2 regions of the Chitinophaga sp. W3I9 genome follow, and region 2 is predicted to be linked to the other one. Evidence: riboswitches for the same ligand, from Rfam matches in the RefSeq annotation. Region 2 holds a riboswitch; the other holds the start of a gene.
The links. Region 2 has a riboswitch for cobalamin ahead of metE (5-methyltetrahydropteroyltriglutamate--homocysteine S-methyltransferase). Riboswitches for the same ligand answer to the same signal wherever they lie in the genome.
Positions count from the first base shown of each region.

Region 1 (7,465 bases), 170 kb from region 2:
GGCTCGGATACCAACCCCTACCTCGCACTGGCCGCCTGCCTGGCTGCCGGGTTGTATGGCGTGAAAAATAAAATGGTGCTTGAAAAAAAATTGACCACCGGCAATGGGTACAAAGACACCTCGAATGGTGTATTACCACAGAACCTTCATGTGGCTACCCAACAAATGAAGGAATCGGCCCTTGCAAAAGAACTGTTTGGTGAACCTTTTGTGGAACATTTTACGTTAACCAGGGAATGGGAGTGGCGGCAATATGCCAAAGCAGTGACCGATTGGGAACTTAAAAGATATTTCGAAATCATCTAAGCATCAGCATATGGCATTTCAGTATAATTTTCCTACTACTATCCGTTTCGGCGCAGGCGTCATCAGCGAGCTGCCAGCCTATTTACAGAAAAACGGATTATCACGGCCCATGATCGTTACCGATCCAACGATAGCTGGATTATCATTTTTTAAATCGATCGTGAGTGACCTGCAGGCACATCACATCTCCGTGGAAGTATTCAGTGATATCCACAAAAACCCGGTGAAGAGCGATGTGTATAAGGGCACGGATCTCTGGGATCATACACAACGCGACAGTATCATCGGTATTGGCGGGGGCGCCGCGCTGGATGTGGCACGCGCCATTGTGCTGCGGGTTAACCACCGGGAAGACCTGTTTAAATACGACGACCTGATAGGCGGCGATATTTATGTGACCAACGACGTACCTCATTTTATCACCGTACCTACTACCGCCGGCACGGGTAGCGAAGTGGGCAGAAGCGCCATCATTGCCGACGACGACACCCATCAGAAAAAAATACTGTTCTCACCCAAACTGATGGCGAAGATTGTATTTGCTGATCCGGCTCTTACCATGGACCTGCCGCCGTTTATCACCGCCGCCACGGGCATGGATGCATTGACCCACAACATGGAAGCATTCCTGGCAAAGAATCCACATCCCCTGTGTGATGGCATTGCCCTGGAAGGTATCTATCTCATTAAAAACTCACTGGAAAAAGCTACTAACAAACCGGACATAGAAAGCAGGAGCAACATGCTCATGGCTTCCATGATGGGCGCTATCGCTTTTCAGAAAGGACTGGGCGTGGTGCATTCCCTTGCACATCCTCTCTCCTCCCTGCTGGACACGCATCACGGTCTCGCTAATGCCGTAAATATTCCTTATGGCATGCAATTCAATATTGCAGGCTTTGAAGAAAAATTCCGGCGCATCGCCAGAACACTGGAGTTAAAAGAAGAAACAGGCGAAGCAGTGGTACAATATCTTTTCGGTCTTAATGCAAAGATAAATATCCCGCATCACCTCCGCGATATCGGTGTTACCAACGCACATGTGGACACACTGGCAGACCTGGCACTTGCCGATTTCGCCCATCCCAATAACCCTAAACCGGTTACCCGGGAAGATTTCAAACAGTTGTACCTAAACGCGCTTTAGATCATGAAGAAAAAGATAGGGATCAGCTATACGGAAGCCAGTTTTGTCAATTATGAAAACTGGTTTACACCCGAAGACCTCGGCGATGACCTCGAAGTGGTGATCCTTTCCTTCCTGCGTAATAACGTGGAAGATATTTATACCTGCGATGGCCTGGTGCTTACCGGTGGCGTGGATGTGATTCCCTCGCTGTATGGCGGCGCCGAAAACTATCCGCATCAGCCGCAGGAATTTCTGCCGGAAAGGGATGCTTTTGAAAAACGCATCTATGAGTATTCCCAACAGCAACAGCTGCCTGTATTAGGCATCTGCCGCGGATTACAGTACATCAACATCCTGGAAGGCGGGAAAGTATATGAAGACATCGGCGAAGCCGCCAACAAAATTCATAAAAAAGATACCAGCGATAAAATACACGGCGTAAATATCCGGAAAGACTCATTGCTGTACAGCATTACCGGCCAGGAAAAAGGACAGGTGAACAGCGCGCATCACCAGGGCATCCACCCGGCCAGGCTGGGAAATAATATTATGGTAAGCGCCACCTCCGACACCAGCGATGAAATGATTGAGGGTATTGAGTTCAAAGATAAAACCGGTAAAGGCTTTATGCTTTGCGTGCAATGGCATCCGGAAAGAATGCCGGAGAAAGAAAGCAACCCGCTTTCCCAGCAAATCAAAACACAATTTCTTCAAGCAGTTAGAAACCATACGAAATGAGAATCTTTAATCCTGCCACCGCACAAACCCTCGCCGTTCTCAGAGAAGATTCACTGGCAAGGGTAGTTGAAAAAACCGCGTTGCTGCGGCTGGCATTCGACCGCTGGTCGGCCAAGCCACTGGCAGAACGCATCAAAGTAATTACCCGGTTCAACCAGCAGCTGGAAAAGAGAGTGGAAAAACTGGCGGGCGTGCTTACAGCTGAAACCGGAAAACCATTGCAGCAATCACGCAATGAAATCAACGGCGCCGTAGCCAGGATTAACTGGATGCTGGAGAACGCAGAGAAGTACCTGTCGGACGAATGGGTAACGAATACAGATAGCTTAAAAGAAAAAATCTCCTACGAACCACTGGGCGTTATCTGCAATATCTCCGCCTGGAATTATCCCTACCTGGTAGGTGTAAATGTTTTTATTCCGGCCCTGCTGGCGGGCAATACTGTGTTGTATAAACCTTCCGAATATGCTACTCTAACGGGTATGGAAATAGAGAAACTTTTTTACTATGCCGGTCTTGAGCAAAATGCTTTCAAGGTAGCCATTGGCGGGAAAGCCACCGGCGAAAGCCTCATGGATCTGCGGGTAGACGGCTACTTCTTTACCGGCTCTTATAAAACCGGTAAATACATTTATGAAAAAGTTGCTTCCAGGATGCTGCCCTGTCAACTCGAACTGGGTGGAAAAGATCCGCTGTATGTAACAGACGACATCGAAGATATCGCAGCAGTGGCATCAGCTACAGCCGACGGCGCCTTTTATAACAACGGTCAGAGCTGCTGCGCAGTAGAACGCATTTATGTACATGAAAAAGTATACGATGAATATGTAGCTGAATTTGTAAAAGCAGTGAAGTCGTGGAAACTGGGACTACCTACAGACGACGGCGTGTACTTTGGCGCCATCACGAGAAAGGAACAGTTAAAAGTACTCGAAAACCAGGTACTGGAAGCCCGTGCAAAAGGCGCCACGCTGAAACTCGGCGGTCATATCATTGTACATGATGGCAACTTCTTTGAGCCCACCGTTCTCACGGATGTAGATCACAACATGAAAATTATGCAGGAAGAAAGCTTTGGCCCGGTGATAGGCATCATGAAAGTAACCAGTGATAAAGAAGCTATTCAACTAATGAACGATACGGAGTATGGTCTTACTGCATCGGTATACTCTTCCAATGGTGAAAGGGCGCAGGAAATCCTTTCGCAGGTAAATGCGGGTACCGGCTACTGGAACTGTTGCGACCGGGTTACAGCAGGATTGCCGTGGGCGGGCAGGAAGCACTCCGGCTTTGGCGCAACGTTATCGCACCAGGGATTGAGAGCGTTTACCAAAACGAAGGCGTGGCAGATGAAGGGATAAGTTTTATAGAAATATTGTTTGTAAAGCGTGGTGCAATGTTGAATTGCATCACGCTTTTTTTATGAGTTAACAGGTTACAAAGGCAACCCATCCACTGAAATTCCTCCTACCACATCATTTTGGCAATTATACCTAATTACCGTAGGTTTGCTTCCGCATTTGGTTCCGCCCCGTGGCGGATTAAAAGGGAATCCGGTGTAAAACCGGAGCTATCCCCGTAGCTGTAATCCTGCATTTATCGTCAGATAAATTGTTTTTCCGGATGAACTCCATACCACTGTCTGCCTGTCCGGCAGATGGGAAGGTCCCGGAAAAGCAGGTAAGCCAGAAGACCTGCCTCTTGTAATTAATCATTCAACGCTTTCGGGTGAAATGCTGTGAATGTGGGCCTGCCAGCCATTTTATGCGCTGTTATTTTTTTTCGTTTAGCCTTAGGCGTAATTCCGGAGGATAGCCGGTATTATGATCATTTCTCCAGGGTTTTGCCCCGGGAGAAACGTGCGTTGTATTTTCTTAATAAAACAATAAATATGAAAAAACAGTTATTATCCTTTCTGTCTGCAGCACTGATGCTGTTTGTTGCTTCCTGCCAAAAAGATGATGCGTTACAGCCGCTCGAACGCCAACGCACAAGCGAAACGGGTACCGGCGGTGTTACGGCTTCATTAATCGCCGGCAAATACGGCAATGGATTTTTTATCGCCAACGAAGGGTGGTTTGGTCACGGCACCGGTGACCTGCATTTCTACTCCTACAGCGGCGATAGTCTTGTCCCTAACATTTATCATGCAGAGAACCCCGCAGGCGCATTGGGTGGCCCATCCAACACGCTGCAGTATGCTACTATCTTCAACGGTAAAATGTATATTGTTGTAAAAGCAGGCGGCCCGCTGGTAGTGACAGATGCCGGCAGCCTCGTGGAAACCGGCCGTATTACCACCCTGCCGGGTAATGATGGTCATGCTTTTATCGGTGTGGATGCCACCCGCGGATTGCTGAGTGCAAAGGACGGCGTATATCCCATCACGTTACCTTCCCTTGCTGTAGGTGCTAAAGTAACTGGTGTAGCGGGTTATACCGGTGATATGTTAAAAGCCGGCAGCTATATTTTTGTGTTATCCCAAACAGATGGTATCGTTGCTTTAAACAGCAGTACCTATGCCGTAGTAAAAAAATTCGGCGCAGCCAACCTGGCCTTTGCAGCAGGTAAAGATGGCGGCGTATATGCCACCAACGCAGATTCCCTGATCCGCATAGATCCGGTTACACTGGCGCGAACCGCAGTGAAATTGCCTTTCACGGTACCTTCCCCATGGGGCGCATGGCGTCATGCTGCCATCACTGCCTCTACAACGGAAAATGCCGTTTACATTGTGCGTAACAACGGCTTTGCCGGTGGCACCCAACTGTATCGCTATATCATTGGTAACACGGCATCTCTTGCATCTCCTTTTATTACACTGCCTTCCGGTCAGTATTTCTATGGCGCCGGCGCAGCGTATAACAAGGATAAAAATGAACTGGTGATGACTACGCTGAACGGTTCCTTCACCGGGGATGTGAACAGGGTGCTGATGTATGATGCCACTACGGCCACATTGAAAAAAACGATTACTTACAACGGATGGTATTTCCCCGCCATGCCTGTATTTCATGAGTAGAGGAAGAAATAAAAAGAGGCGACTCGCAGGAGTCGCCTCTTTTCTTAAAAATCCAGCGGCAACTTCATATTCATTACCACAGGCTCCAGCTTTTCGAGCGACCTCCATAAACCCGCTTCTACCTTATCTTTTTCCGTGAGCCGGAAAAGCCATTGCCGTATAAAATTTTTAGGGAGATAATAATCAATAGTCAACCGGCTTCTCTGGTCTGTTACCTTTTCCACCGTATAGTAGAAAGCGTTATGCCGCTTCTCATCTGTTTCACTGAACAACGCCTTTTGTTCCGGATCGTACGAAAAACTGCTGGTGAACATTATCACATGTTCGCCATTATCCATCACATGCCGGTGACGGCTACCTACGCCGGGCAGAAAATGTTCTACTTCGTCTATTGCCACCACACCGGGTTGCCACAGGTGCCTGAACTCAAAATGCACGACGCTATAAATGAGCGTTTTTATATCCCGGTCAAATTCCTTCGACACAGAAATCATTTTCGTTTTATTTTTAAGCTCTATCTGTGGATCGGGATCAGGTGGTAAGGTATTGCGCAGTTCACTTAAATGCGTGTAGTGAAAAGAAATATTACCGGTTTCTGTTTGTTTGATGCTGGCATCCCATGTCATCCATTGCGCCAGTCCTTCCGGCGGCTCATCATGCAACAGGTTATCTGTTACCAGCCAGTATTCATGCTGTTCTATATCATTTTTCAACAACTGGTGCGCCACTATCACATCTTTCCCTATCAGCTTACTGAAATTCTTTACCTGGTAGGTGGTAAACTCGCCATAGTGGGTAATTACCTTCAGGGTAAGGTCAATAGCGGATACACATGCTTTACACTGGCAAATTTTGCGGTGATTGTAATTGACCAGGTACCGGTGAAATTCGCAGAACATCTTTTCCACCTGCTTATACAGTACTTCCAGCTCCGGCGGGGATCCAAACTTATAGAACAGGATGGCGTCGCCTTCCACTTCAGACACTTCCAGGCCCGACTGATTAGCGTTTATCAGCAGTTCCAACAGTTGCTGGATAATATGGCGGCTGTGCTCAATCTCTATTTCATTCACAAAACGGGTAAAGCCACTTATATCCGGAATAAAAAGCAGCCCTCTATTTTCCATTTTTTTTATTAAAGTTAGAGATAAAAATAATAAAAACGGCATATAGCTGCGCTTCCGGGTATACCGGTCCTTATTTCTTCTCCAACCGGAAGATCATGGCGTCCGCAGCGTCTACCGTTACATGGATCTTCCCTTTCTCCCTGGATGTTTTACCGGAGAATAATTCTTTACAGAGATATTCCCCGGGGCTGAGTCCCAGCTTATCAAAATCAGCTTCGAAAGCGGTGGCTTTCCTGTTATAGTTCACCACGGCCAGGTATGTAAACCGGCCGCTGTTGTGTACAAAGAGGCTGGAGGGGGTTTCGCCGGTATGGTGATCTACCGGAACAAAACCATTAGGCAACTGTGCGGCTTCCAGCACCTCGCGGTTTTGCAACAGCTGCTGTGCCACGCCGGAAGCGCTGCTGTGCTCAGCATAATCGTCGCCGGTAACAACGGTGCCGGTAACGATGGCAGAGGCAAGGCGGGCCCTGTTCTCACCGGGACTGGCGCCCGCAAACACTACGTGATCTGCATCGGTAAAATCGTATACTTCATTCTGCCACCAACCCAAACTGGTAGCATTAAGGGTATAGGCTGTTTCGTCAATGTTTTTAAACGCATCGCAGGCGATACGGCGCATATGCACATATCTGCCAGTGGCCATACCGGGCGAAATAGCGGCGTATACCAGCATCTTGCTATCCAGCTGATCTACCAGGAATTCCATGCCTTTCCTGAACGCCTGCATGCCCGTATGCACGGAAGGATCATACCAGCGATCTGCCTCTATGGCCGCATGGCCAATGAAGTCGATCTTAATCATTTCAAAGCCGGTTTCCCTGAACCGTTTGATGAGATAGGCGATGCGGTCGCGGGTAGCGGGATGAGTGGGGTCCATGGCACGGGCGCCATCAAAATCGTGGTATTGCCCGTTTACTTTGGTCCAGGTTTCCTCGTAATTATAACGGCTTCCTTCTACTACGCGGGACGATTTGGACCAGTCTACGAACGGCGCCCAGTAAATACCGGGTTTACATCCCCGTTGTCTGCAATAAGCCACAAATTCTTTCAACTGGCTGAAATCGCCGGTCATGCCGCCTTTGGTCATGTTATCCCAATAAGAGTCGAGGTCTATGTAAAGGCTGCCATCTTTAGCACGGA
Region 1 covers NZ_JBNPWC010000001.1:2,515,003-2,522,467, reverse strand. Annotated here, with positions in the region: gene QFZ51_RS10600 (glutamine synthetase family protein) at 1-306, shown strand, start outside; gene QFZ51_RS10595 (iron-containing alcohol dehydrogenase) at 317-1,453, shown strand; gene QFZ51_RS10590 (gamma-glutamyl-gamma-aminobutyrate hydrolase family protein) at 1,457-2,173, shown strand; gene QFZ51_RS10585 (aldehyde dehydrogenase family protein) at 2,170-3,534, shown strand; cobalamin riboswitch at 3,678-3,889, shown strand; gene QFZ51_RS10580 (DUF5074 domain-containing protein) at 4,065-5,195, shown strand; gene QFZ51_RS10575 (DUF2652 domain-containing protein) at 5,240-6,322, opposite strand; gene QFZ51_RS10570 (hypothetical protein) at 6,393-7,465, opposite strand, start outside.
Region 1: another riboswitch for cobalamin. It lies ahead of QFZ51_RS10580 (DUF5074 domain-containing protein); the one in region 2 lies ahead of metE (5-methyltetrahydropteroyltriglutamate--homocysteine S-methyltransferase).

Region 2 (7,465 bases):
AAAAAGAAATGGTCGGTCACCACCGGCGAGATACCCGCACACATTGCATTTGTTTCCGCAACTAAATAATCATAACCAACTAAATGTATACAAATGAAAAGTAAACTTCTACTTGCTGCCACGTTCATCGCTGCTATGGTAAGCAGCTGTTCAAAGGATAAAGACGTAACCCCGCCCATTGAGGACCCTGAGCCTACCGGTCCTTTCCTGAATAAGGTGACCAAAGTTTTTGAGTACTTCCCCGCACCCGGACAGTTCACCAATGAACTTCCCATGTGGAAGCAGGGCGATTCAGCAAAACAAATGGCGGATTACGCACTGGCGGCTTTAGGAAAAGAAGATATGATTTCCCTCGGCGGATTCGGCGGATATGTAGTAATGGGCTTTGATCATACCATCAAAAATGTACCCGGCGAATACTCCTTCGTGGTATTGGGCAATGCTTTCAACCAGTTTGCAGAACCCGGCGTGATCTCCGTATCCGTGGATGCCAATAAAAATGGCCTCCCCGATGATGAATGGTATGAAATTGCCGGCTCAGAATACAACAGTTCCAAAACCGTAAAGAACTACCAGGTCACATACTACAAGCCCAACGAAACAAAAGAAAGGGTGACCAATCCGGATGATCCCTATACCAGCGACACGGAGTATATCCGCTGGAAAGACAACCAGGGCAACACCGGTTACCTTGCTAAAAATGTATTTCATGATCAGTCGTATTACCCGCAGTGGAAAGGCGACAGCATCACTTTCACCGGTACTAAGTTAACAGACATCAACATTAAAAATACTTCCAGCGATCCTTTCTCTCCCTTCTATGTTTCACCCGCTTTCTCGTGGGGTTATGCAGATAACCATGCGAATGAAGATACCGATGCGAAAATAAAACTGGATTGGGCAGTAGATAAAACCGGCAAGCCGGTGAAGCTGACAGGGATCAACTTTATTAAAGTGCATACGGCTATCCGTGCAGAAGCTGGATGGTTAGGGGAAATTTCTACAGAAGTGCTGGGCGTAAAAGATCTGAACCTCGAATAATATCCATGAATAATCTAAAAGAAGGGGGCGTTTGTTTACAAACGGCCCTCTTTCTTTTTCGACTATTTCACGCTTACCGGGTGCTTATCGTCGCCAATGGCCACCAGGCTAAAAGTGCCGGTGATGGCTTTTTCCCGTGAATAGGAATACATTTCCTCAATGTATATTTCCACCAATACTTTAACACTGGTATTTCCTACTTCGATGATTTTCCCGATCAGTTCCACGATGGTGCCTGCCGGAATGGGCCGGTTAAAATCTATTTTCCCGGAAGATACCGTTACCATTTTTTTACGTGCAAAACGGGTAGCAGTAATAAACGCTACTTCATCCATGAGCGACATGGCCGTGCCGCCGAACAAGGTATCATAGTGGTTGGTAGTGCTGGGAAATACGGCTTTAAAGATCCGGGTTTCCGAATGAAGAATTTTTTCTTCTATAGTCATGATTGTACTGTTTTTCTTTTTTACAAAGATGCTTTTCCCCGCATCACTTCCGCTGCTCGGACCATATTCGACAATGCCACTTTTGTTTCCGGCCATTTACGGGTTTTCAACCCACAATCCGGGTTTACCCACAGGTTCCTGGCAGGAAGTGTGATGGCGGCTTTCTCCAGCAGCGAAATCATTTCTTCCGCAGATGGCTGGCGGGGAGAATGGATATCGTATACGCCGGGGCCTATCTCGTTAGGGTATTTAAAATCAGCAAAGGCATCCAGTAACTCCATCTGCGAACGCGAGGTTTCGATGGTGATTACATCTGCATCCATCGCTGCAATATGCTCAATGATATCGTTAAATTCACTGTAGCACATGTGTGTATGGATCTGCGTTTCATCCTTTACGCCGCTGGCGGAAATGCGGAACGCCTGTACCGCCCATTCCAGGTAAGCTGCGCGGTTTTCTTTACGCAAAGGTAAGCCTTCCCGGATAGCAGGTTCGTCTATCTGGATCACCTTAATGCCTGCCTGCTCCAATGCCACTACTTCATCGCGGATAGCCCACGCGATCTGGTTGGCCGTGGTGGAACGGGGCTGGTCGTCCCGTACAAAGGACCATTGCAAAATGGTAACCGGACCGGTGAGCATGCCTTTCATCAGTTTATCGGTATGCGCCTGCGCAAAACTGCTCCAACGCACGGTCATGTTTGCCGGACGGCTTACATCTCCAAAAATAACCGGTGGTTTTACACAACGGCTGCCATAGCTCTGTACCCAGCCATTTTTTGTAAACAGGAATCCCTGCAGTTGCTCACCAAAATATTCTACCATATCATTCCGTTCAAACTCACCATGTACCAGTACATCCAGGCCAATCTCCTCCTGCCAGCGGATCACCTCTATGGTCGCTTTTTCAATGGCGGCTTCATATTGTTCGGTGGTCAGCTCTCCTTTTTTCAGGCGCGCCCTTAACTGACGGATATCATCTGTTTGCGGGAAAGAGCCGATCGTAGTTGTAGGAAACAGTGGCAGTCCAAACTGCTGCTGCTGGATGTTTTGACGCACCGGGAACGTACTGTTCCTGCGTGCATCTGCGGCGGTAAATGCCGCTATCCTCTCTTTCACTTCTTTCCTATGAATCAGCGGCGAGGTGGCCCTGTTATGGATAGCTGCTTTATTGGCTTCCAGCAGCGCCGTATTGCCGTTCACAATATCACGCAGCTCATTCAGTTCCTGCAATTTCTGTTTGGCAAAGGCCATCCAGTTTTTAATTTCGGGAGACAGGGCTGTTTCGTTATCCAGGTCGCACGGCACATGCAGCAATGAGCAGGAAGGAGCAATGGCGATACGGTCTTTTCCTAACACGTTTACTGCCTTTTGTATCTGCTGTAAAGATTTTTCATAATCATTTTTCCAGATATTCCTGCCATCCACTACACCCAGCGAGAGGTGCAAAGAAGTATGGGCAATAGCTGTATCGAGGATATCTTCCAGTTGCAACGGGCAACGCACGAGATCGAGGTGCAATGTTTGCACCGGCAATGCCAAAGCCACCGGCAGATTCTTTCCATAGCATTCAAAATAAGAAGCCAGGAGAATATGCAGTTGGGGAAAGGCTGCATGAATTTTCGTGTAGGTATTCGTAAACACCTGCAGGGCTGCTTCATCCAGGTCGAGCGACAGGCAGGGCTCATCGAGCTGCACAACTTCTGCGCCGGCTTGTGTGAGCTGCGACAGCACCTCCAGGTATACCGGCAGCAGTTTATCTATCAGCGATAAACGGTTGAAGCCGGCCGTTTTCTCTTTTCCGAGTAACAGGAAAGATACCGGGCCAAGGATCACGGGTTTAGCAGCATAGTTTTCTTTTTTTGCCTCGAGAAACTGCGCTGTTACTTTGCGGGAGAAGAAATGAAATGTTTGGTCTGCCGTAAATTCCGGAACGATATAATGATAATTGGTATCAAACCACTTTGTCATTTCCATGGCGGTGATATCGTCGCCATCGCGCTGGTAGCCGCGCGCCATGGCGAAGAGCAGGTCTGTTTCAGGAAGTTTCTTCTCCTGCAAGGTGCGGTAGCGTTGTGGCACAGCGCCCACCATCAGGGAAGTGTCGAGCACCTGGTCGTAAAAGGAAAAATCATTGCAGGGAATCCAGTCGATCCCTTTCTGTTGCTGCAGCTCCCAGTTGTGTAAACGGATATTACGGGCGGTTGCCTGTAATTCATCAAGAGTAATTTTGCCTGCCCAGTAGCTTTCGCAGGCTTTCTTCAATTCACGCTGGCTACCTATCCTCGGATAGCCTAAGTTGTGGATAATCATTACTGATTGTTTAAAAGGTGATACATGACGTTCACGCTCTTTTATATAGTACAGCAATGTTTTTGAGAAAATAATACGGAAGGAGAAGGTATGGCAGATACAAGAACAAGCATATAGTATACATGATTCCATCATGCATACGCCTGTTCTGATAATTACCGATACCGAAACCTGACACGCTTCAATCCCCGAAAGCATTGTCAAAGTGAAATAAAGGCAGGTCTCCTGGCTTGTTCCGCTGGTAAACACCTTCCCATTCCTGGCCGGAACAGTGGCATATTATTTACCAGTTGCAGTGCATGTGCGCTGCCGGAAGCTTACAGTTGCGGGACAGCCTGTGATTTGCACACAGTTCCCTTTTAATCCCGCTTTTCAGCGGGAACCATTATTTGCTTCGATTAGTAATACATAAAGAACCGGCGCGAAGATAGTAAATCCCCGCAACTATCAAATCCGTTTCGTTTTCTTACAATTTCGGGCCGGGCGAAAAGCGGAGTTTTACATCATAAAAACAAACAGCTATGAAACAGGCAAACATACTGATCACCGGCGCCACCGGACACATTGGTACTACATTGGCTAAACAGTTATCGGCACAAGGCATTCCCTTCCGCGCCATGGTGCGCACAACAGACAATAACGTAAATGCCCTTGCCGCCTTACCCGGCGCTGAAATAGTAACCGGCGATTTCAACGATGCCAACAGCTTAGCCCTTGCACTTAAAGGAATAGAGCGGGCTTTCCTGCTTACCAACTCTTCTGAAGCAGCGGAAAAACTGCAAAGCAATTTTGTAACGGCCGCCGTTAAAAGCGGGTTACCGCATATCGTAAAGCTCTCGCAACTCCATGCGGACGCACAATCGCCCGTACGTTTTTTACGGTATCATGCCGCTGTAGAAGAAAAGATCCGTGTATCCGGTATGGCATATACTTTTCTGCGGCCCAATTTATTTATGCAGGGGCTATTGGGTTTCCGTGAAACAATTGCCAGCCAGAACAAATTCTTTGCTACCGCCGGCGACGCTCCCATCAGCGTAGTAGACACCCGCGACATTGCCGCCATAGCTGCGGCTGCCCTCACCGGCAATGGGCATGAAGGCAACACCTACGATATCACCGGCCCGCAATCACTCACCCATGCCGCACTCGCAGAAACGCTATCCAATGCACTGGGGCGCACTATCCGCTACATCAACGTTACCGCAGCAGAGTTACTGCCCGCCCTTCTCCACGCCGGATTCCCCGCCTGGCAGGCAGAGGGCCTCATCGAAGACTATGCCCACTACGCACGCGGCGAAGCGGCGGCCGTTTCCTCCGCTGTAATGGATATAACCGGCAGGCCGGCGCGCGACTTCGCCGCCTTCGCCGGCGAGTATGCACCGGCGTTTACCTGAGCGGATTTTGTCTTTCTCAGGATTACGCTGATTATACTGATTAATTGGATTTTGTTCTTTGGGATTTTTAAAGGATTTGGGGAGATAGAAGCGGATTTTGTCTTTCTCGCTGATTACGCTGATTATACTGATTTTACTTTTTGGATTTATAAAGGATTAAGAGAGATAGAAATGGAAATATTTGCTTTTATCTCCCTTAATTATTATCAATCTAAAAATCCAAAAGTAAAATCAGTATAATCAGTATAATCAGCGTAATCAGCGAGAAAGACAAAATCCGCTGCAAAATTTTACACGAATTTCCCGCCAATTGCTTACTTTAGTTATCAAATCGAGCAACCAGTGAGCAATGAAGAAGCGGTTTTGCTGCAACGGCTACAGCAAGGGGATACTGAAGCGTATATCACCTTATATGATCAGTATTACCCCTCACTTTACACTTATATTCTCCACTTCATCAATATCCCGGAACTGGCCGAAGATGCACTGCAGGAAGTGTTTATAAAGATCTGGGAGATTAGGGAGCGGATCAACCCTGAATTGTCATTCAGTGGTTATCTGTACCGTATTACCCGGAATCATGTATTTAAGTTAATGAAGAAGATCAGCGCCGACGCAGCGCTCCGTTTACAGGTAATGCAGGAACTGCAGCATCAGACGGAAGATGCGGACACCCGGTTATTGTGGAAACAATACGAATCTTTATTACATAAGGCCATTGCGCAATTGCCCCCTCAGCGGCAAAAAGTGTTCAGGCTATGCCGGGAAGAAAGCAAAAGCTACGAAGAAGTAGCCGTAGAACTGGGCATCTCCCGCAATACAGTAAAGGAACATATGGTGCTGGCCATGAAAAGTATTAAATTTTTCTTCTATACTAATACCGACGGTATTCTTCCCCTGTTACTGGTTTCCGGGGTTCTCCTCAACTCCTCCAAATAATTTTTTTTCTCCCGGACCACCCTACCTGCTTTTTTTGGGATAGTATATATATGCCCACGGAAAGGAACAATGAATATTACCAATTATTGCTGCAACGCTGGCAACAACGGACTTGTAGTCCGCAGGAAGCCCTTGAACTGATGGATTACCTGCGGGACAAGGATTCCGACAGGACGCTCCTGAACGAAATGCAGGCCGCATTCCGGCAGGTGAAGCCGGATAACGGCTCCCACTCCGGCGAACCCGGCGAAAGGGTCCGGAAAGGGCTGTTACAGCATATCCAGGGCGCCCCGGTAATATCCATGTCCCGCTCCCGGAGGAATTATGGTCCGTTTAAACTCGCCGCCGCGGCAGCCGTGATAATCGGACTCGCTCTTCCGGCCATTTATTTTTTCAGGCAGCCAGTGGTTAGCCCGATGGCCACTACAGCGAAAAAGACGCCGGCAGATGTGGCGCCCGGTCAGCATAAAGCGGTACTCACCCTGGCCAACGGGGAAAAGATAGTGCTGGACAGCGCCGGTATCCAACAACTGGCACAACAGGGCAATAGCGCCATCCGCAACCAGGGCGGACAACTGGTATATGTAAAAACAAAGGGAGCCAGCAGCGCTCCTATCTATAATACGCTTACCACGGCGGCAGGTGAAACCTATCCGCTGGTATTGGCCGATGGCAGCAGGATTTGGCTGAATGCAGCCTCCTCGATCCGCTTCCCGGCTACTTTTTCAGGCGATGAACGCCGGATTGAGCTTACCGGCGAAGCTTACTTTGAAATTGCACATGATGCGCACCGGCCCTTCCGTATCCAGGTAAACCAGATGACCGTGGATGTACTGGGCACAAATTTCAATATCAATTCCTACGCCGACGAAGCCACGATCAACACTACCCTCCTGGAGGGAGCAGTAAAAATAAACAGTAAAAAGGGCAGCATACAACTGGCGCCGGGCGAACAATCGCAGGTAAGCCCTAATGGGAATGTAAAAAGAGTAACCGGCGTAAATACCGCTGAAATAATAGCCTGGAAAGAAGGATACTTCCAGTTCGAGAGCACAGATCTGACCACTGTATTACGGCAATTCTCCCACTGGTATGACGTGGAGATTGTATACGAAGGCAATATCAAACCCAGGAAATTTTTCGGGATGATCAGCCGTCGCAGCAGCCTGGTAAATGTGCTGAAAATGTTGAATGCCAATGATGTTAATTATCGGTTAGAAGGAAAAAAACTGATTGTACGGGGCGATTAACGCCCGCAGGTGAACAATTATATCAACCAGCATGACGGAGATGTCATGGTAACAAGGATTTATTAAAGCAGATAGCACAACCA
Region 2 covers NZ_JBNPWC010000001.1:2,682,390-2,689,854, reverse strand. Annotated here, with positions in the region: gene QFZ51_RS11310 (YncE family protein) at 1-69, shown strand, start outside; gene QFZ51_RS11305 (hypothetical protein) at 94-1,041, shown strand; gene QFZ51_RS11300 (acyl-CoA thioesterase) at 1,104-1,487, opposite strand; gene metE (5-methyltetrahydropteroyltriglutamate--homocysteine S-methyltransferase) at 1,508-3,799, opposite strand; cobalamin riboswitch at 3,998-4,201, opposite strand; gene QFZ51_RS11290 (SDR family oxidoreductase) at 4,321-5,193, shown strand; gene QFZ51_RS11285 (RNA polymerase sigma factor) at 5,536-6,132, shown strand; gene QFZ51_RS11280 (FecR family protein) at 6,183-7,382, shown strand.